3 regions of the Streptomyces sp. NPDC111802 genome follow, and region 1 is predicted to be linked to each of the others. Evidence: riboswitches for the same ligand, from Rfam matches in the RefSeq annotation. Region 1 holds a riboswitch; each other region holds the start of a gene.
The links. Region 1 has a riboswitch for cyclic di-AMP ahead of ACZ7NC_RS02640 (C40 family peptidase). Riboswitches for the same ligand answer to the same signal wherever they lie in the genome.
Positions count from the first base shown of each region.

Region 2: another riboswitch for cyclic di-AMP. It lies ahead of ACZ7NC_RS32160 (transglycosylase family protein); the one in region 1 lies ahead of ACZ7NC_RS02640 (C40 family peptidase).
Region 3: another riboswitch for cyclic di-AMP. It lies ahead of ACZ7NC_RS24790 (transglycosylase SLT domain-containing protein); the one in region 1 lies ahead of ACZ7NC_RS02640 (C40 family peptidase).

Region 1 is NZ_JBVKCZ010000002.1:214,302-221,453, reverse strand. Features, by position in the region: gene bioB (biotin synthase BioB) at 1-316, opposite strand, end outside; gene ACZ7NC_RS02670 (8-amino-7-oxononanoate synthase) at 490-1,617, shown strand; gene ACZ7NC_RS02665 (DUF397 domain-containing protein) at 1,689-1,916, opposite strand; gene ACZ7NC_RS02660 (helix-turn-helix domain-containing protein) at 1,926-2,795, opposite strand; gene ACZ7NC_RS02655 (ATP-binding protein) at 3,009-3,467, shown strand; gene ACZ7NC_RS02650 (LysR family transcriptional regulator) at 3,472-4,398, opposite strand; gene ACZ7NC_RS02645 (LysE family translocator) at 4,529-5,143, shown strand; gene ACZ7NC_RS02640 (C40 family peptidase) at 5,197-5,670, opposite strand; cyclic di-AMP (ydaO/yuaA leader) riboswitch at 5,674-5,806, opposite strand; gene ACZ7NC_RS02635 (hypothetical protein) at 6,226-6,534, opposite strand; gene ACZ7NC_RS02630 (ATP-dependent Clp protease proteolytic subunit) at 6,542-7,152, opposite strand, start outside.
Region 2 is NZ_JBVKCZ010000035.1:67,592-74,743, forward strand. Features, by position in the region: gene ACZ7NC_RS32150 (alpha/beta hydrolase) at 1-427, opposite strand, end outside; gene ACZ7NC_RS32155 (DUF4234 domain-containing protein) at 965-1,363, shown strand; gene ACZ7NC_RS32160 (transglycosylase family protein) at 2,226-2,912, opposite strand; cyclic di-AMP (ydaO/yuaA leader) riboswitch at 2,916-3,085, opposite strand; gene ACZ7NC_RS32165 (hypothetical protein) at 3,458-3,610, opposite strand; gene ACZ7NC_RS32170 (hypothetical protein) at 4,671-5,273, shown strand; partial or broken gene ACZ7NC_RS32175 (alkaline phosphatase family protein) at 5,332-7,046, opposite strand.
Region 3 is NZ_JBVKCZ010000023.1:37,425-44,576, forward strand. Features, by position in the region: gene ACZ7NC_RS24770 (polyprenyl synthetase family protein) at 1-902, opposite strand, end outside; partial or broken gene ACZ7NC_RS24775 (peptide MFS transporter) at 1,149-1,481, shown strand; partial or broken gene ACZ7NC_RS24780 (CocE/NonD family hydrolase) at 1,667-2,051, shown strand; partial or broken gene ACZ7NC_RS24785 (hypothetical protein) at 2,141-2,302, shown strand; cyclic di-AMP (ydaO/yuaA leader) riboswitch at 2,584-2,758, shown strand; gene ACZ7NC_RS24790 (transglycosylase SLT domain-containing protein) at 2,764-3,492, shown strand; gene ACZ7NC_RS24795 (HAD family hydrolase) at 3,532-4,362, opposite strand; gene fahA (fumarylacetoacetase) at 4,666-5,886, shown strand; gene ACZ7NC_RS24805 (M56 family metallopeptidase) at 6,146-7,084, shown strand; gene recQ (DNA helicase RecQ) at 7,152-7,152, opposite strand, start outside.

The DNA.
Region 1 (7,152 bases):
TGGCGCCACCCGCCAATCCGGCGGCCGCGGCCTCGGAGGCCTCGTCCGGCTTCAGCCAGGTGTACTTCAGGATGCCGGCGGTGGAGCCGAGCCGCTGCGAACAGTAGGAACAGTCCTCCGGGCACAGGCCCGACTTGAGGTTGACGAGATAGTTGAGTTTCACCCGTCGGCCGAACCAGTGGCGGCGTACCTTTCCGGCCGCGGCCACCACATCGAGCAGGTCGTCGTCGGAAGTGGCGAGGACGGCCAGCGCCTCCTCGCGGGTCGGCAGCTCGCGCCGAAGCCCCTTGTCCACCAGCGTGTTCAGCAGGTCCATGGAAGCTGATCCTGACGTACGGAGGGCCCCCGAGCCAAGGTGAGTTTGCACAACCCTGTCACTTCGATGTGTGGGTATTGCCACACCGTGGGCGGGCGGCTGTCCGGCTAGGGTCTGTGCACTGCCTACAAACGCGACGTCTGGCGCGCTGCCCACCAAAGCCCGGAGGAACCATGGCGTTCGGCTGGATCGACGAGCAGGCGGAGCAGCGCCGGCGCGCCGGACTCGTGCGGACGCTGCGCCCCCGACCCGCCGACTCGCCGCTCCTGGACCTCGCGAGCAACGACTATCTGGGCCTGGCCAGCCACCCCGAGATCACCGAGGGAGCGGGGCGGGCCGCCCGGACCTGGGGCGGCGGTGCGACCGGTTCCCGGCTCGTGACGGGCACGACGGAGCTGCACGCCGAGCTGGAGCGCGAGCTGGCCGACTTCTGCGGCTTCGAGGCGGCGCTGGTCTTCTCCTCCGGCTACGCGGCCAACCTCGCCGCGGTCACCGCGCTGGCGCCGCACGGCTCGCTGATCGTCTCGGACGCCGGGAACCACGCCTCGCTGATCGACGGCTGCCGGCTGGCGCGCGGCACCACACAGGTCGTCGCGCACTCCGCCCCGGACGCCGTGCGCAAGGCGCTCCAGACGCACGACGGCCCCGCCGTGGTCGTGTCCGACACCGTCTTCTCGGTCGACGGCGACGCCGCGCCGCTGGGCGGGTTCGCCGCGGCGTGCCGGGACCACGGCGCCGGGCTGGTGGTCGACGACGCCCACGGTCTCGGCGTGCTGGGCGACGGCGGCCGCGGCGCCCCGTACGCGGCGGGGCTCGCGGGCGCCGGTGACGTCGTCGTGACGGTCACGCTGTCCAAGTCGCTCGGCAGCCAGGGCGGTGCCGTCCTCGGCCCCGCCCGGGTGATCGACCACCTGGTCAACGCGGCCCGGACGTTCATCTTCGACACGGGCCTCGCCCCGGCGTCGGCGGGCGCGGCCCTGGCGGCACTGCGGTTGCTGCGGCGGGAGCCCGAGCGGGCGGAACGGGCGCGGACGGTGGCACGCGAACTCCACGCACGTCTGACCGCCGCGGGGCTGGAAGCGGTACGACCGGACGCCGCGGTCGTCTCGGTGCGGGCGCCGTCCCCGGAGGGGGCCGTCGGCTGGGCGGCCGACTGCCGGGCGGCGGGCCTCGCCGTGGGCTGTTTCCGACCTCCCTCCGTCCCCGACGGCATCTCACGGCTGAGGCTGACCGCCCGCGCGGACCTCTCCGAGGGGCAGATCGAACGCGCTGTACGAGTGATCGGCGAGACACGACCATGAGTCGGCGTGACACGGCCCTGTTCTCGCGTCTGGTGAAACCGATCAGATTCGGTCAGAGGTGATCGGGATCGTCAGGACTGGAAAGCGGCCGTGAAGCCCGCCCAGCTCTCGGGGGAGAAGAGCAGCGCGGGTCCGGCAGGGGCCTTGGAGTCGCGCACGGCGAGCAGTCCGGTCCAGGGACCGGTGTTCGGCCGTGCCGTCTCGACACAGTTGTTCGCGCCCGTGCTGTAGCTGCTGCGCAGCCAGCGCACACCGGGCAGTTCTGCACCTGAGGGCATGTTCCGAGGCCTTGCGGTCATGGTGCCTCCTTACGCGCCGCCACCTAGCGCGGCGATGTAATCCAGCGATTCCTGGGGTGAAAGGGCGTGGATCCGAAGGGCGTTGAAGGCCTCCGTGTAGGCCTGGAGGTCTTCTTTCCGTTCGAGATAGAGGCTACTCGTCAAGTGGTCGAGAACAACCACATCCAGATCAGAAGTGCTCGAAAATGAGAAGATAACGAAAGGCCCGGTGATGCCGATATGCTCACCGGCCTTGAACGGCAGGACCTGGAGGCTGACTTGGGGCAGCCGCGCCGCCTCCATCAGCCGCCTCAACTGCCGCGTCATCACCTCGGGCCCGCCGATCTCCCGGTGCAGCACCGCCTCGTCGAGCACCGCGCTCAGCGCCAGCGGCGGATCCGCCCGCAGCACGTCCTGCCTGGCCAGCCGCACGGCGACCAGCGCGTCGAGACGGTCGTCGGCATCCGGGTCGAGCCCGCCCACCGCGGCCCGGGTCACCGCGCGGGCGTACTCGGGCGTCTGCAACAGCCCCGGCACCACGGACGTCTCCAGCGTGCGCATCGCGCTCGCCTGGGACTCCAGGCTGATGAAGTCCCGATACGTCGGCGGCAGTACTCCGCGGTACGCGTGCCACCAGTGATGCCGGCCGTCCCCGTCGTCGGACCCCGCCAACATCAGCAGCATCTCGCGCAGTTGGGCATCCCGTACGCCGTAGACGTCGAGCAGTAACCGCACATCGGCCGGTTTCACCCCGCTGGCGCCGGTCTCGATCCGGCTCACCTTGGACTGGTGCCAGCCCACCAGCCGGGCCGCCTCACCGCTGGTGAGCCCCGCCCCGGTGCGCAACGCACGCAGTTCTGCGCCCAGTTTTCGGCGGCGCACCGCGGGACCGTGCTGCATGGGCAACTCCTTACTCCAACCGAGCCGCCCAAATTGGGTCTGCCGTCGCAGAGTTCACCGCTTCGAGCGACAGATATATGCACATCTTGGTGGATCGCCACCCGTGACGGGCGCGGTAATGGCAGTCTGGCGACGAAGCACCAGTCCGGGACCGTACTCGAACCATCCGCTCCGTGTCGGACTGCGGTCCCGTGGGAAAGGGACGACGTCGCCATGGCAGATCACCTGGAAGCATCCGTCACTCTGCCGAGCGATCCCGCCTCGGTCTCCGCGGCCCGGGGCTATGTGCTCACCACCCTCGCGGAATGGGGTCTGCCACCGGATACGGAAGTGGCCGACACCATCCGCCTGATCGTCTCCGAACTCACCACCAACGCCGTACAGCACACCCTCGGACAGTCACCCACCTTCACGGTGGACCTCGTGCTCGACCGTGACGAACACCTGCGCATCGGCGTCACCGACAGCCATCCGCGCTTCCCCAAGCGGCTACCGGCCGCCGTGCAGCAGGACAACGGACGGGGCATGGTGATCATCCGCTGGCTGACCGCGGAGTGCGGCGGCAAGATGAGAGTGCGCCCGACCCGCGAGGGCGGCAAGACCGTCTCCATCGAACTTCCCTGGACGGTGCCCGCCGCACCGGTCGGCGCCGCGGGACCGCAGGAGCCGTAACCCCTCAGGCCTGCTGCGGCTGCCCGGAGGACCGGCCGAACGTGCCGCGCAGCAGGGCCCGGAAGGCGTCCACGGCGGGTGCCGCCTCCCCGCTACGGAAGGCGACCGAGACCGTACGGCGCAACCGCCCGCCTTCCAGCGCGCGCACCCCGACCGGAGTGACCGACGTGCGCGCCACCATCTCCGGCACCACCGCGACCCCGAGTCCCGCACTCGCCAGCGCGCAGACCAGCAGATACCCCGGCGTCGGGACCAGCACCGACGCGGTCGCCCCGGCACGGGTCAGCGCCGCCTCCACGCCCCGCCGGGCAGGAGCGTCCGGTGCCATGCTGATCAGGGGCTGCCCGGCGAGCTCGCCCAGCGGAAGCCGTGCGGCGCCACTGGTGAGGACATGACCCGGAGCGGACACCAGGACCAGTTCCTCGACCAGGATCGGCTCGATGCCGACGGACGCGGGCAGCGGCATCGGTTCCCCCGGCTCATAGGCGTGTGTCAGCGCCAGGTCGACCTCGCCCGCCGCCACCGCGGCGACACCGGCCGAGGGCTCGTAGTCGGCGACCGTCAGCTCCACGTCCGGATGGGCCCGGCGAAAGGCGCTGAGCGCCGGCGGCAGCAGATGGATGCCCGCGGTCTGGAAGGTGCCGAGCCGCAGCGTGCCGCCCGTCAGCCCGGTCAGCCGGGCCAGTTCGTGCCGGGCCCGGTCGAGCTCGTCCAGCACCCGCCGCGCCCGCGCCACCAGCAGTTCGCCCGCACCCGTCAGTCGCGCCCCGCGGTGGTGCCGTACCAGCAGGGCGGTGCCCGCCTCGCGCTCCAGCTTGGCCAGCTGCTGGGAGAGCGCCGGCGTGGTGTAGCCGATCCGCTCCGCCGCCCGGGTGATGGAACCCGCCTCCGCGACCGCCACCAGTGCGGCGAGCCGGGTCGGGTCGTACATGCGGTCCCCGATCTGCCTGAATCATCCGCCTGAAGCATCCGCCTGAACCATGTGCCTTAAGCGATGCTTTAGGGCTTCCCAGGATATTCGAAATACCTGCTGAAGGCATCCGCGCGGCAGTCTGGACCCCATGGACGCTCAGCTCATCGCCTTCACCGGGGTCTCCGCCGGCCTGGTCGCCATGCCCGGGGCCGATTTCACCGTCGTCGTACGCAACGCCCTGGTCTCCCGTCGGGCCGGCATCGCCTGCGCGCTCGGGATCGGGGCCGGGCTGCTGGTCCATGTGACGCTGGCCGTGGTGGGAGTGGCCGCGGTGCTGGCCGCCGTACCGGCGCTGTTCCGGGCCCTCCAAGTGGTCGGCGGCGGCTATGTGCTGTACCTGGGCGTCCAGACGCTGCGCCACCGTCACACCGAAGTGGCGGACGAGCGCGAGGACTTCACCGCGCGGCCCCTGCGGCAGGGCTTCGTCACCAACGCCCTCAACCCGAAGGCGTCCCTGACCTTCCTCAGCGTGCTGCCGCAGTTCGTGCCCGCGGGCTCTCCGGCACTGCCCAGGACGCTGCTGCTCGCCCTGATCGTGCTCGCCATCGCGCTGGTGTGGTTCCAGGTCGTCGCCCTGCTGGTGGACCGGCTCGGCAGATGGCTGCGCCGGCCGCGCGCCGCCCGGGCGGTCACGCTCGTCACCGGCGCCGCACTGACCGCCTTCGGCGTGGCGCTCCTCGCCACGCCGCTGTCGGCCCTCTGAGACCCCGGGGCCGGTGACGGCGCATCAGATCGCCGCCACCGCCCCCGGGAAGGTCACTTGACCCGGCCGTACCAGACGCTTCTGGTCCAGATCTTCTGCAGCTTCACGACGTCCCCGGTCTTCGGGGAGTGCCAGATCTTTCCCTTCCCGGCGTAGATGCCGACGTGGTAGACGTTCGACCCCGAGTGGAAGAACACCAGGTCCCCGGCCTTGCGGCTCCTGGCGGAGATGTGGCGCGTCTTGTTGTACTGCTGGGCTGCCGTACGGGGCAGCTTCTTGCCCGCCTTCTTGTACGAGAACAGCGTGAGCCCGGAGCAGTCGAACCGGTGCGGCCCGGTGGCGCCCCACCTGTACGGGGAGCCCTTCTTGGAGGCCGCGACCTGAAGTGCCTTCGACGCCGGCGTGGCAGCCTCCGCCTCCGAGGTGAAGCCGGGTGCCACTATCGAGCCGCCCACTGCGGCGATGGTGAGGGCCGAGGCCGTACCGGCGCGGACCATGAGCGACGGGACACGATTGAGCGCAGTCATGCGCAACCCTTCGTCAGCCGCCTGTGAAGGATGACCTGTCGGATTCGGGCTGGCGAAGTTGCCCGGCCGCGTTGCCGCGGCTTCACCCCAAGGGTTGCTCGGTTCGAACGAACGTCCGCTCCGGCGACCCGTCTTGCTCGGGTCCTCCACTCCTGCCGATCCACTCCTGTCGACCGGTCATCCGGGCGGCGGCAGGACTCGGCGTCCGCCCGGACCGCCCCGCCGCTGTGGCGGGGGCTTGTCGTCAGTCAGGGATCTTGACGCACGGATGAGCGAAATACCCAACGGAATCGGGGATTTGTGGGGTTACTCACCACTCACCCGTTCGGGTGGGTACTCCTGTGTTCGAGTGAGTGTCCAGGCGCCCGAGGAGTCCCGGACCAGGGATGGAACGCCTAATTCCGTCTTGGCGTCATGCCCGTTGCGCAACCCTGACGGCCGCGCAAAAGGAGAGCCCGCTACGCCGAAAGGGGGTACGCCATTTGGTCCGTTTCGGCTCGGCTCCGGACGCCTCGTCGGGGGGGCGGGGAGTCCGGAATCCGGCGGTACTCGTCGTCAACTGTCGGAGCACGGCGGAACCGTGACGCGAGCCGTGCGGCGCTCTCCGTCCAGCACGCGCAACGCACGCGCCAGCGTGGGCGCGTGCAGCTCCGTCTCACCGCGCTGATGCATCAGCGCCAGCGCGTCCCGCAGCTCGGCCGCCCTGCTCACGAGCGCCTGGGCGGCACGCAGTCCGCGGTAGGTGTCGCCGTGCTGCGCCGGGTTGATCCGGCCGAGCAGGTCCACCACATCGAGGTAACGGTCGATCAACTCACCCTCCGCGCGGGTCAGCGCGGGCAGCGGCGGCAGCTCAGGTGGCAGCACCGGCCGGTCACCGCCCCGTGGGCGGCGCGAGCGTGGCCCTGCGGCTGGGGATGATGCGGTCCACCAGCCCGTACCCCAGCGCCTCTTCGGCGGTCAGGACCTTGTCCCGCTCGATGTCCTCGGCCACCTGCGCGCGGCTGCGCCCGGTGTGCTCGGCGAGCGTCTCCTCCAGGCGGGCCCGAACGCGCGTCAGTTCCTCGGCCTGGATGGCCAGATCGCTCGCCTGACCCTCGATCGGCTCGGGCAGCGCCGGCTGATGGATCACCACTCGGGCCCCCGGCAGCGCGAACCGCTTGCCCGGCGTGCCCGCGGCCAGCAGCACGGCGGCGGCCGAGCCGGCCTGGCCCAGGCAGATCGTCTCCATGTCACAGGCGACGTACCGCATCGTGTCGTAGATCGCCGACATCGCGCTGAACGAGCCGCCCGGCGAATTGATGTACAGCGAGATGTCCTGGTCGGGGCCCTTGTGCTCCAGGTACATGAGCTGCGCCATCACATCGTTCGCCGAGGTGTCGTCGACCGGTGTGCCGAGAAAGACGATCCGCTCCTCCAGCAGCTTCGAGTACGGATCCTGCGTCCTGATGCCTGAACTCGTGCGCTCGGTGAACTCGGGCAGTA
Region 2 (7,152 bases), on a different contig from region 1:
GGGCACTACTCCCTGGATTCGCCGGAGTCGAGATCTTCGGGGCTGATGTCGCGGTGGGATTGGTGTTCGCGTTGGTGTCACCTTCGGGCGGGCAGGTGGTGCCGTCTGCGGGCGTCTTGCCGTCGAGGAGGTAGGCGTTGACCGTGGCGTTCACGCAGGCGCCGTGTCCGAAAGCGCCATGGCCCTCACCCTGATTGGTGAGCTGGATGCCGACCCCGTCACCGAGCGCCTTGGCCATGGCGCCGGTCCACTCGTAGGGAGTCGCGGGGTCGCCGGTGGTACCGACGAGGAGCATCGGGGGAGCGGTCCTGGCAGAGACGTCCAGGCCGCCCTTGTCACCCTTGACCGGCCAGTCCGTACAGGCCAGCAGCATCTGGGCCTGTGACTCGCCGAAGACCGGCGATATTTTGCGGAACTCGGGGAGCATTGTTTCCACCTCCTGGGATGTGTACCGCTTGGAGGTGTCCGCACACGTGATCGCGGTGAACGCGTCCTGGTTGAGGCCCTGCTGGCACCAGCGTCATCTCAACACCGCCCTTGAGACCGCAACCTCGACCCGCTCCCGTCCCTCGCCACCACGTCGCCCTCGACCCGTGGCGCCTGACGGACCAACCTCCGGTATCCGTTCCGTGAGGACCCGGACGCTGCCGCCTGCCCTCCCGAAGATCGATTTGCCATTCAGCCTCACGCGAAGGCAGCCCCGCATGTTGGGGCTGCACAAGGCGCAGCGCCTGGGTCTCCGAAGTGCAGACCATCACCCGAGGGCCCAAAATCGGGGTACGTGAGCTGCACAGAGACCGGCCGACCATCTGCCTGACGCGATTCAAAGAAATCGCCGGGTTGGTGGGCGCAGACCACATACGGCCAAAGGCCCCGGCATCACCGAACGCCTGGCCCTGCGCAGCAACTCGGGCCCGGGGCAGCCACGTGCTGCTCATTCATCGCCTTGGCCTCAGGAGGCCCGATGCATGGTCGTACCGGAAAGCCCAGGAACATCTTCCTCGTGTGGCTCATCTGGCCACTGCTCACCCTGACCATCTATTACTTCGTCTGGTATTATAAGATCAATCGTGAGGCGCGCGACTTCGACGAACGCATCGAGGTAAGTCCAGCCTGGGCCATGCTGTCCCAGCTTCTCGGCTGGATCCTGATCGTGCCGCCGTTCATCTCCGTCTACCGCTGCGGCAAGCGAATCGCCCAGATGCAGCGCGCCGCAGGTATGCCCGGCTCTTGCAACCCCTGGGTCGGAGTCATCCTGTTTTTCGTCGCCGGCCTGCATGCGCTCTACTACCAACACGAGCTCAACCAGATCTGGGCCCGCTACAACCAGCCCGAAGGCACAACTGTCGCCCTGCAGGCATGACACCAGTAGCTGCGACGGGCGGCCGGGTCGCAATGCGGGCAGTTCTGGCGCCGATCAACGTTGGTCGGCACCCGGCAGCGGCTGCGGCGAATTGAACGGGGTAGCGGTCTCGTGGACCTCTCAGACTTGCAGGCACTGCGGCGCTTACAAGTACGTTGAAAGGCGCGGATCGCGAATCCCTTCGCATCCCGAGGCGTCTCAGGGCCGTCGGTGCCGCGATCTGGTGGGTTGGTGTGTGATGCGGTGAGAGCTGATGGCGGGGGCGGTTTGGCGCCGAAGCCTCCGTGGGGCTGTACGGCATGGGGGGAGTCATGGCCGACTTCTCCCCTACCTGCGCGGTGATGCCACTGCCACTGCATCCACCACGGGCAATGCCTCGGTCGTCTGCACCTGGGCACTCCACGGCGGTTCAACCCGAGCGGAAACCTCCAGTTCCAGCTCTCGGTCTTCGGGACGCGACCTTCTCGCACAGCATCCCTGTGGGTCGTCTCCACCGTGAATGGCGGCTCGCAGGTGGTGATGGCGACGCGACCGCGATGCCATCCGCCTGGGCCGTGCCGACCAGGCGCCCGGTCCGCTTGACTGTGCAACAGCTGGCAACGGCGGCCGAGTTCCACGCGTGCTGTGGGTCGCGCCCACAGCAGCGCTCGCCCCACGCAGCGGGCCGCTGCCTCCACTCAACGCGAGGTGCCCTCAACGGCACACGACCTTGCAGCGCCCACTCGGTATGGACGGCCCTGCTCTCGCCCTGGTCTATTGATCGTGATCCAATAGCGCCCGTGCAGCACTCGGGCTCGTAGCGGGAGTCGCTGAGTTCAGCGGCGCACGACTCGCTGCTCGGACGTCCCGCTCGGTCCTGCGGTCATTTCAGGCGCAGTTGCTGGCCCGGATAGATGAAGTCGGCGTCCTCGACGATGTCCCCGTTCAGCTGGAACAGCTTCTGCCAGCCACCGTTGACCTCGTGCTTCCCCGCGATCTTGCTGAGGGTGTCGCCCTTGACGACCTTGTACTCGCCGTCACCCTTGTTGACCTTACCCGTCGGGGCGGCGACGCTCTTGTTCTTGTCGATGGCCTGGCGCTCGGCGGAGCGGGACGTGTGCTGCTGCTCGGTGGAGCGAGTAGTGGCGCTCTGATCGCGCTGAGGGGAAGCGCTGTCCGAGGAGCCGCTGTATGCGGCCTTCGACAGGCCCTTGCCGCAGTTCGGCCAGGCGCCCTTTCCCTGGCTTGCGAGGACCTTCTCGGCTGTCTCGATCTGCTGGGCCTTGCTGGCCTGGTCGGCGGTGGAGGCGTACGCCGTGCCGCCGTACGCGGCCCAGGTGGAGGCGGAGAACTGCAGACCGCCGTAGTAGCCGTTGCCGGTGTTGATCGACCAGTTGCCGCCGGACTCGCACTGGGCCACGGTGTCCCACTCGGAGGCGGTGGCGGCCGAGGCGCTGCCGGCCGCCATCAGCGGGGCGGCGACGGCGGCGGCACCGGTGACGCCGACGACGGCGACGATGCGAGCGGTCATGGATGGACGAATGCGCTTGCGCGTACCAGATAACTGCATGGATGAATTCCTCACCGACGCCTACGAGGTGAGCTGTCGGGTTCGGACCGGTTGAGTGCCCTGCCATGACTCGCTTCGAGCGAGGCACGGATTCACCCCAAGCCGCGTCGGTCAACTGCCCGGTGCGGCACTTACCTTGGGTCCCCCGCTCCTGCCTACGGCGCTTGACGCGTCGACTGTTCCCGCACCACCGCCGACAGGATTCGGCGTTGCGGCAGGCGGGGCCCGCGGTGGCGAGCGGTCCTGACCGTAGACATGTGATCCGGGGAATTCCAAAAACGATCAAGGCCTCTGAGAGCTATCTCTCACAGCTGAACATATGGACATTCGACGCGAAGTGGTGCGTGAACTCGCGCTGATTCTCGACATTCCGACGTTCAGAGCGGTGGCCTGACCAGGGGAGACGCGAAACGTTTCGTGTCGGCGCTGCTTTTCAGCTGCTGAATGGGCTGAACGGGCTGCTGCAAGGGGTCAGGGTCGTGAGCGAGTGGCGTCCACGCAGTCACCCACTCACTCACGACCTCGCCCCTAGATCCCGGCCGTGATCAGACGTACTGAATTTGCCAGTTCACCCAGTTGGCGTACGGGTCGGCCGATTTGAGGTTGAACTGCTTGCGGGAGTCGCCGTCACAGACGGGGGGTGTGAGCTTGGAGTCGACGTAGTATCCGTTGCGGTACCAGTCGAAGCGCATGACCACGCAATGGTGATCCTTCCAACGGTCCTCAACCCAACCCTTGACGTGAGAGGGGGTCCAGCAGGGCTGGCCGGCTGAGGCTCCCCATTGCATGGAGAACGCCCACCCTGAACCGCACCAGGTACCCGGCGTGCTGTTCTGATCCGCCATTGCGGTTCCCGACGCCATACCTGTTGCCATGAGCGCGGCCGCGACTGTCGCTACGACAGTGGATCTGCGTCGCATGAACTGACCTCCGTTGTTTGACAGTTGGACAGGTATTCGACTCGTGCGCGGCACATCACAGCACGAGAGATTCGGTCCGACCCAGACCTCAAACTGGTCATCTCTCACGTCTTGTCCGGGACGGCGGAAAAATGCCGTCGCAGAGCGTTATTGGCGCATTCAACAAAACGTGTCGGCTTGATACGTCGTCCGCTGGCTCTTCGAAGGATGCTGCGACCGATTTATGCCCGTGACTGGGATGAGCGGTCGACGGCTTAAGCATCGTTCGAAGCGATACGGGAGTGACCCGTGTCACATGAAGAATTTCGCATTTGTGCGTGCGGACTCGGCTGTTCGCGGGTCCTAAGGGTATCCCCGGAAGTTCTCCGTCCGAGGTAGAAACGGAGCCCCCATGGACCGCCCCACTGAGCCAGAGGCCTGCGCACGGCTGATCACCGTGCAGAACAACCTGGTCTTGGTTTCCGCCGCCATTCGACGTGCCGCGACGGATCCATCAGCCCTCTCCATCGCCGTTCCCCGCTCATCCCCCGAGGCATTCTCACGAGCGGTTGCTTCCACGGCCGACAAAATCTGGTCTCGCTGACTGCGCTCTCCTTACGTCTGTCCATTGATCGGCCGGGCCCCGCGACGTTCCCCGCGCGGGGCCCGGTTTATGCCGTCTTTCCAGCCTGGCCACCAAGACAGGGTGTTACCACGAGAGGCGGACGTCGTTGATCACGCGAACGCTGTCCCGGGCGGGACGGCCCCTGATCAAGGACGCCTTATGACAAGTACTGGCACACACACCCGCTCTCTGGGCCCCACGGCACTGCTGACCGCCGCCTGTCTATTACTGAGTGTGTCGCCCGCTTCCGCCGCGAACCCCGCCGGGACCGCGTCGCTCGGATCGGTCGACATTGTCAACGGCGATCGAGCTTCCGTGTTCATCCCCTCGCTGGCTCGCTGCGATGTCAACGGCCCGAGGACGCGCTCATCTGTGGTCGGAGCCATGTCCGGGCCGGGTATCAGGTTCGGCGGTGGGAAAAGCAAATGCACCACATCGGTTGATCCGACGTCGGGCGAGACGACGACGAAGTCGGAAGCCGTGGGCAAGAACTTCGAGCTCAGCGGCCTGCGCTCGGTGGGTGGACCCGCGATCAGGATCGGAGACTTCAGAGTGACCTGTATCGCCACATCCCACGGCACCTTGGCCGACTGGACCATCAGCGGGCTGTCGGGAATCTCGGGCTTGCCTGATTACATCCCGGCCAACTACGTGCATCCCATCCGGAGGAAATCGGACGGCAAGCTCCTCGCGCATGCCGTCTTCAACGAGACGACGCTGCCGACGGCCGATGACGGCAGCATCGACCTCAACGCGCTGCACATCAAGTTCCTTCCGGAAAGCCGGATCACCGGCGAGGCAACCGTTGGCACGGTGGCTTGCTCACCGACTGACTGACGGTCATCAGGCCCCCTGCCGACTCTGGCACGCACCAACGGCCAGCAAAGGGACGCGGTCATCCGGTGCTGATCGCCGGGCCGCTCACCCCTGTCCGGGCACCGGAGACAACGGTGATGTCGTACCAGCGGTTGCTGGCGCGCAGGTCGACAGTGTGATCGATGATGCCGAATGCCATCACGCACAGGGTCCTTTCAGCTCCCCCATAGGCGTTGCGCATAGTGAGATCGACGTCGGTCGCACCTGTGTTCGCGAGAGTGAGTCGCCCAGGAAACCGTTGGGGCCGAACACCGAAAGGTCCTAGCTGCCAGCGGAGATCGTCTTGCCAGCCTCGGTTGTATACGTCCAGGGGCCGTACGAATTCGGGCGGTTGCCGGGGCGGACGTGGAAGCGTGCGGCGGCTTTGGGGCCGCCGCTGAAGGTGAGGCGGAGCCTTTCGGCGGCTGCGCCGAGGGAACTGTCCACATAAGGGGTGTACGGCAGCGGGCGCGTGGGCCGGCAGCAGGGTTCCTGTTTGGGCAGGGCAGGGTGGCGGGCGCGAGCGGAACGTACCGGGGCCCTGACTCTTGGTTCGGCGGCTCGTAGGCGGCGGCGCCGGGGAGGGCAGGCCGGTCGGTGTTCTTGCCGCTGAAGTCGGAGGCGGAGGTGAGGTCGCCTGCCACGGTGCGCCGCCAGGGGGAGATGTTGGGCTCGTGGACACCGAACCGCTGGTCCATGAACCGGATGATTGAGGTGTGGTCGAACACTTCGCAGCACACGTATCCGCCGGTGCTCCGGGGCGATGCGACGACCATGGGGACTCGGTGGCTCATGCCGTAGTGTCCGGCGGAGAACCTGGGGTTGCCCGGGAAGTATTCGTTGGCCGCGGAGACAGTGGACTTGCCCGGTGCGGCTGACACGGGGGCGTATGGCGGCACCACATGGTCGAAGTAGCCTTCGTGCTCGTCATAGGTGACGAACAGGGCGGTCTTGGCCCACACTCTGCGGGTTCGAGGTGAGCGCGTCGAGAGCGTTAGCGAGGTACCAGGCGCCGTAGTTCGCCGGCCAGCTGGGGTGTTCGGTGAAGGCTCCGGGGACGGCAATCCAGGAGATCTGCGGCAGTCTGTCGGTCGAGACATCGGCTCCGAGTACGACGAAGTATCCTTGACCTCACTTGGCGTTGGTACCCCGACGCGCCTTCTCGTAGAGCGGGTGGCCCGTCCTGGCATTGCGGAACTTGTTGAAAAAGAGCAGCGAGTTGCCGATGAAGTTCTCGTTCATCCAGCCCCAGTTGCCTGCCGCATCCAGGCCGTCGCCGATGTCTTGGTAGACCATCCAGGAGATCCCGGCCCCCTCCGGTCGGTCGGCGTACGTAGTCAAGCCGTATCCAAGCTCCGCGTTGTCCAGGACCGGGCCGCCGCCCTTGGCGTCGTTACGCCATCGCGCTCTCGGGCTGGACACCTAACCACCGGTCGTACTTGCCGTTGTTGAACGCGGCGTGAACTCCGGCCCACGTTTGGTTGTACCCCGAAATAAACTGCATGCCGAGGTCATCGGCCTACGGATGGAAGGGCAGCACCTCCATATTCGGGCCCTACTGGCGCCGACCGGATGTGCCGCTGGGCAGTGAGTCCGGGGGAGGGTCACCGAAGCCCCGAACGCCCCTGATTGTTCCGAACCGGAAGAGTGATATGCGGGCAAGGTTGCGGCTCGGCTGAGGCTTTCGGAGAGCGTCGCGAACGCAGCAGTGCCGCCAGCAGGCTGGAGGAAGCGGCGCCGGTTCAATTCAGGCATGGGGAAATTCACCTCGTGAAATGCGGGTTGGGCCTCTGGAGCTGCGGCAGGGAAGGCAGGCAAAGGCTCGCAGCGCCTGGCTCCGCAAAACCCCGCCAGAGTGGCG
Region 3 (7,152 bases), on a different contig from region 1:
GTGTCCCGCCGAGCCTGCTCCAGCGCCGGATGCACCCGAAGCTGAGCCAACGCCTCCGCAAGCCTCGCGTCGTCGCTCAGATCGGAGTCCAGCAGCTCGCAGAGCGCGGCATCCTCCGCCAGCCCCAACCGCTCGGCCCGCTCCCGCAGCCGCAGCACCGGCAGCGTGGGAATCCCCTCCCGGAGATCCGTCCCCGGCGTCTTCCCGGACTCACGGGACTCGCTCGCGATGTCCAGCACGTCGTCCGCCAGCTGGAAGGCGACCCCGAGCCGCTCCCCGTACTGGGTCAGCACATCGACCACCGTCTCGTCGGCGCCCGACATCATCGCCCCGAACCGGCACGACACGGCCACCAGCGACCCGGTCTTCCCGCTCAGCACATCCAGGTAGTGCTCGATCGGATCCCGCCCGTCCTGCGGCCCTGCCGTCTCCAGGATCTGCCCGGTGACCAGCCGCTCGAACGCCTCGGCCTGCACCCGCACCGCCTCGGGCCCGAGGTCGGCCAGTATGTGCGAGGCACGGGCGAACAAGAAGTCCCCGGTCAGTACGGCAACCGAGTTCCCCCAGCGGGCGTTCGCGCTGTCGACACCGCGCCGTACCGCCGCCTCGTCCATCACGTCGTCGTGGTACAGCGTCGCCAGATGGGTGAGCTCGACCACGACGGCCGACGGGACAATCCCCGGCGCGTACGGATCCCCGAACTGGGCAGTGAGCATCACGAGCAGCGGCCGGAACCGCTTTCCACCGGCCCGCACCAGATGCTGGGCGGCCTCGGTGATGAAGGGGACCTCACTCTTGGTGGCTTCGAGCAATCCCTCCTCGACAGCCGCCATTCCGGCCTGGACATCGGCTTCCAGAGCCTGGTCCCGCACGCTCAGCCCGAACGGCCCGACGACGGTCACGAGGGGTCTCCTGTCTGCTGGTGTCTACTGGCGGTTACACGGTTTGTCGATAGGTCGCTGCCATCACTCAAGTCAGCGTATCCGGTCACGTTTCGATCACCGATGCCGCCCACCCGTCCACCACGGGCGGTATCGGATCACGAGCGGTATGTTTTTGATCACGTGATAAGGCCGGATATCGATCGACTTATAGGGAAGTACCGGCTCGTATCCCGAACCGAAGCCTGCATCGACCCCTGGAACGCCTCCGTGCTCAAGGCCTGGGAACGCGTCTTGTTCCTCGGCATACAGGCCATCCTCGTCCTGTAGTTCGCCGACACGGTCGCCCCCGGCGATATGGGCATGTCGGCCGGAACCACCGCCTCCGTCTCCGCCGCCTACGGCACCGTCGCCCATCTGCACCACGCGGCCCGAACCGAGGACGCGGTCGGCGAGCCGGCCGTCGGCGAGGGAGACCGATGGGGCGGCATCATGATCATCTACGGCCACTACGCCATGGCGGTACCGACCTGGGTGGGCCTCGGCCTGATCAGCACGCGCACGGGGCTGCTGAAGCCCAGCGTCGCCACCATGGCCGGCCACCGTCACCTGGCCGGACGGAAGCACGCCGCCGATTTCGCGCCGGTCGCCTACTCCTCCGACGACCACCCCATGTCCGTGGAGACCCCCGGCATGCCGGCCACGACCAAGCTTCGCCCCGCTCGCCGCGCGCCGGCTGCGCCGCACGATGCACCCGGTCCACCGACCAGACGGGGATCCCGCTCATGCACATCCGTACGTCCTTCCCCTACCAGACGACTCATCACGACCTGCGCATCCCGCTCCCGGACGGAACACAGCCCTACGCGCGCGTGGCGCCCGGTGACGGACGAGCCCGTACCGGCACTCCTCGCACGGACGAGTACCCGGCGACGGAACTGGCCAACGGGGCCGAGGTCGTCAACTGGCCGGTGACCCAACCCTGATGCGACGGCAAGGCCGGGATGTTCGGCATCTCCCGGGGCTTCAACTCCCTCCAGATCGCGGCCCTCGCGCCCGAACCGCTCAAGGCGATCGTCACGGTCTGCTCCACGGACGACCGCTATGACAACGACGTGCACTACATGGGGGGTTCCATTCCTGGCGGTCGACATGCACGCGCGGTCGGCGTACCCCGAGCTCGAAGTGGGCGACGAGTCCTGGGCGTTGGGGCAGCCGAAGGTGCGGCTGCGGCTGACGTCGGAGGTGACGTGACCTTCGAGCTGAACGGCATCGGATACGCCTTCCCACCCGGCCACCGCATCCGCCTCACGGTCTCCTCCCCGTACTTCGTGCCCCCCAACGAGATCATCTGCACGAAGGGCGAAGAGGTGCTTTTCCATCAGACACGGGAAAAACGGACTCCACGAACAGCCGATTAAAGGCGAGTTGGAGCCATTGCCCGATTTGCCGCTCTTGCGCTGCCAGTGAATTGGGTCACGCGGACCCACCCGGAGACCCGAGCGCACCCACCCCCTTCCCTCCTTGCACCGAAGGTAAGTTGAGGCTTGGCAACCGCAAAGGATCAAGCGCCCCATTCACCCCAGACCATGGTCAACCGGCACGTCAGGTGACCACGGCACTTGTTCCGGGCATGTGCTCTCGCATACGTTCCCGCTCGTCGGGCGGACGCCGAATCCTGCCGCCGCCCGAGTCATCCCCGACGTAACTCACACACACGCGCGGCAGGAGCGGGGGACCCAGGTAAGTCGCCGGACCGGACGCCTCGATGGCGCGTCGGAACGGCTAGGGGTGAAGTCGCACCGCCACCCGGCGGCGCGGCCGGGCATCTCCCGCCCGAACCCGACAGCTCACCTCGCAGGCGCCGGAGAGGAACAGCGCCATGCCCCGAGGCAAGCACCGCCGCCCCCGCACCAACCCGCTCACCCGCCGTGTCGTCGTCGCCGGAACCGGCACCGCGGCCCTCGCCCTTCCCCTCCTGAGCGCGACCACCGCGAGCGCCGCGGAGCCCGCAGCGGCGAAGGTCGGGTCCCTCACCTACACCACGAAGAAGGGCGACTCGCTCTACGGCATCGCGGACCGCTACGACGCCCAGGGCGGCTGGAAGCAGCTCTACAAGGACAACCGCGAGGCCATCGGCGACAACCCCCGCCTGATCCACCCGGGCCTCGACCTGAAGGTCCGGGCGACGAAGAAGGCTGCCGCGCCGAGCACGACGGCCGACAAGGCGTCCGCGCCCGCCAAGAAGTCCTCCGTCGCCCAGGCCACGCAGTCCTCGGTGAAGACGTACCCGAACAACCTCGACGGCTGGATCCGCAACGCGCTGGACATCATGTCCCAAAACGGAATTCCGGGTTCTTACGAGGGCATTCACCGCAACATCCTGCGCGAGTCGTCCGGCAACCCGCTGGCCATGAACAACTGGGACTCCAACGCCGCCGCCGGCACCCCGTCCAAGGGCCTTCTCCAAGTCATCGACCCCACCTTCGCGAGCTACCACGTCCCGGGGACGGTGTACGACCCCTTCGACCCGGTCGCGAACATCGTGGCCGCGTGCAACTACGCGGCCGCGCGCTACGGCTCGATCGACAACGTGAACGGGCCCTACTAGGAGAAGTAACCGGGCCAGGCCGCTGGCGCATATCCTCCCTTATTGAGCGATATGCGCCAGACTCCCCGCGAACAGCCTCTCAAGGACGACGGCGATGCCGTCGTCCTCGTTCGAGAGGGTGATCTCGTCGGCGACGGCCTTGAGTTCGGGATGCGCGTTGGCCATCGCGACGCCCCGGGCGGCCCAGTCGAACATGGGGATGTCGTTGGGCATGTCCCCGAAGGCGATGGTCTCGCGCGGACCGAGCCCGAGATGCTCGGCGGCCAGCGCGAGACCCGTCGCCTTGGTGATGCCGCATGGCTGGAGTTCGACGGTGCCGGGCCCCGACATGGTGACCGTCGCGAGGGAGCCGACCACCGAACGCGCCGTCGTCGCCAACTCGTCGTCCGACAGGCTGGGATGGCGCAACAGCACCTTGCTGATCGGCTCGCACCACAGGTCGTCACGGCGGCGGACGCGTACGGCGGGCAGGGTGGGGTGCGGCATCAGATACCCGGGCTCGATGAGCGTGAGCCCGTCCACGCCGTCCTGGTCGACGGCCGCGTACACCTGCCCCGCCTCGGCCTCGATCTTGCCGAGCGCGGTCTCCGCCAGCTCCCGGTCCAACGTGACGGACCACAGCAGACGATCCGCGCCGGCGTCGTACAACTGCGCGCCCTGTCCGCACACCGCGAGCCCCCTGCTGCCCAGGTCGTCGAGCAGCGGCCGCACTCTGGGCGCCGGCCGTCCCGTCACGACGAGGTGCTGGGCACCGGCCGCCGCCACCCGCGCGAGCGCTGCGAGGGTCCGATCGGAGAGCGTGTCGTCACCTCGGAGCAGCGTCCCGTCCAGGTCAGTGGCGATGAGTGAATATGCGATGGGTGCGGCCATGATCAGAGAATACGGACAGGAAGCCCCATCGACTCGACCTGAACCGGACGGCTGCCGCGTTCACATGTGTTGACACCTGTTCCGGTTCCGCTTCTGCCTCCTCGCCCACAACTGCCCTCCACCCCTGGTGATTTCACTCCCACGTGGTGCCGGAGTGCGCCGGAGCGTCAGCCCGGCGGGGCGACCAGCTGTTTCGCCGGCGCCGACGACGCGACTTTCGCACTGCCCAAGACCGGCGGCTCACCCGTAACGTGTGGCCCGACCACATGGCATACGGAGCGTATGAGAGTGAGGCAGCACCCCATGCCCCCCTTCGATCTCCCCGAGGGCGACCCCTTCGGCACGCACAACCTTCCGTACGGCGTCTTCTCCCTTCCCGGCTCGGACTCCGCGCGACGGGTCGGCGTCCGGCTCGGCGACCACGTCCTCGACGCGGGCAGGGCGGCCTACGCACTCGGCTCGCCGTACGCCCCGCTGCTCGCGCAGGACTCCCTGAACCCCCTGCTCGCCGCGGGCCGCACCACCTGGTCCGACGTCCGGCGCGCACTGACGGCCTGGGTGACGGTGCCCGCACACCAGGAGGCCATCCGAGACCTCCTGCACCCCCTGTCCTCGGTGACCCTGCACCTCCCCTTCGAGGTCGCGGACTACGTCGACTTCTACGCCTCCGAGAACCACGCCCGGAACGTCGGCCAGATCTTCCGCCCCGACGCCGCGGACTCCCTGACCCCCAACTGGAAGCACCTGCCCATCGGTTACCACGGCCGCTCCGGCACGGTGGTCGTGTCCGGCACGGATGTCGTACGGCCGTCGGGCCAGCGCAAGGCCCCCACCGACCCCGCGCCCGTCTTCGGTCCGTCGGTCCGCCTCGACATCGAGGCCGAGGTCGGCTTCGTGGTCGGGACGCCGTCGCGGATGGGCGAGCCGGTGGCGCTCGGCGACTTCCGGGAGCACGTCTTCGGCCTGTGCCTGCTCAACGACTGGTCGGCACGTGACATCCAGGCCTGGGAGTACGTCCCCCTCGGCCCCTTCCTCGGCAAGTCCTTCACCACGTCGGTGTCGGCGTGGATCACCCCGCTGGACGCCCTGGAGGAGGCGCGCGTGGCACCGCCGCAGCGCACGCACCCCCTGCTGCCGTACCTGGACGACTCCGGCTCCGAGGCCGAACCCGGCGGCTACGACCTGCGTATCTCGGTGGCCGTCAACGGCCACGTGATCTCCGAACCCCCCTTCTCCACCATGTACTGGACCGCCGCCCAGCAACTCGCCCACATGACCGTGAACGGCGCCTCGCTGCGCACCGGCGACCTGTACGGCTCCGGCACGGTCAGCGGCCCGACGGAGCGCGAGCGCGGCTCGCTGCTGGAGCTGACGTGGAACGGCCGGGATCCTCTCGAACTCCCCGACGGCAAGCGGACGTTCCTGGAGGACGGCGATGTGGTGACGCTGTCCGCCTGGGCGCCGGGGCCCGGTGGGGTTCGGGTGGGGCTCGGGGAGGTCACGGGGCGGATCGCGGCGGGGTGACGCCGGGATCCGGTCCAACTCACCGGATCCGCGCGGTGGTTCACGGTCACGGAACCGGCTCCGGGCGGGTGTGAGAGCAGCCGTGGGGCTGACCCGGGCAGTGCATTCGGCGAGTCTTTCCTCCTGACTCCGTCGACGGTCACCGTCATACTGGCTGGCGGTGGGAAGCGAGCCGCGAACGGCCTTCGCGCCCCACCGCACCGCAGCCACCGCACCGTCCCGCACCGTCCCGTCCCGTCCAGGATCCGGAGACCTTGGCATGACCGTCTGCATGCTCCTGCTGAGCATCGTCGCCCTGACGGCCGCCGTACCCGTCCCCCAGGCGCTGACCCGGGCCGCCTGGACCGAACGGGAACCCGTGGTCTCGCTCTGGGTGTGGCAGTGCCTGGTCGCCACCGTCCTGCTGTGCTGCCTTACGGCCCTTTCCCTGGGTACCGCCGCCGTCTTCGGCACCGTGCGCGCCCAGCTCTTCGCCCCGGCGCCGCCGTCGGTCACGGAGGCGTACGACCTCTCGGCCACGCCCGTCTGGGCAGCCGCCCTCACCCTGCTGCTGGCCTGCGGTGCCGCCTGGACGACCGCGATGCTGGCCCGCGAGCTCGTCGAGGCGCGCCGGCGCCGCGGCCAGGCCAGGGCCCACCTGCGCGAACGCGCCCCCGACCTGCCGGCGGGGCTGGGCGCGGCGCGCGGCCCGCTCCTGGTGCTGGAGGACGAGTACCCGGACGCCTGGTGGATGCCCGGCAGCCCGGCCCAGCTCATCGTCACCACGGGCGCCCTGCACCGTCTGACCGACCACCAGCTCGACGCCGTCCTCACCCATGAACGTGGCCATGCCCGCGCCCGCCACGACTGGCTGCTGCACCTGTCCACCGCGCTTGCCACCGGATTCCCCCGCATCCCGTTGTTCGCCCACTTCTGCGACCAGACCCACCGCCTCGTCGAACTCGCCGCCGACGACACGGCGTCCCGCCGCTGCGGTCACCTGACGACGGCGCTGGCCCTGATCGAGCTCAACCAGCACCGAGGCGTCCTGTCCTGCGCCTCCACCCACCGTCTCCTGGGCGAACGCGTCAACCGCCTCCTAGAGCCCCCGCCACGCCTGGGGCGCCGACGCCGAGCGCTCACGACGACACTGGCCGCGCTGGTTCCCCTGCTCCCGCTGCTGATCACCTTCGCACCGGGACTGACAGCATTGGCGTGACCGTCGCACCGGGACTCCAGGCCCCGGCCCCGTTTCGCCCCTGAACGACGCCCCTAGAACGACGCCCC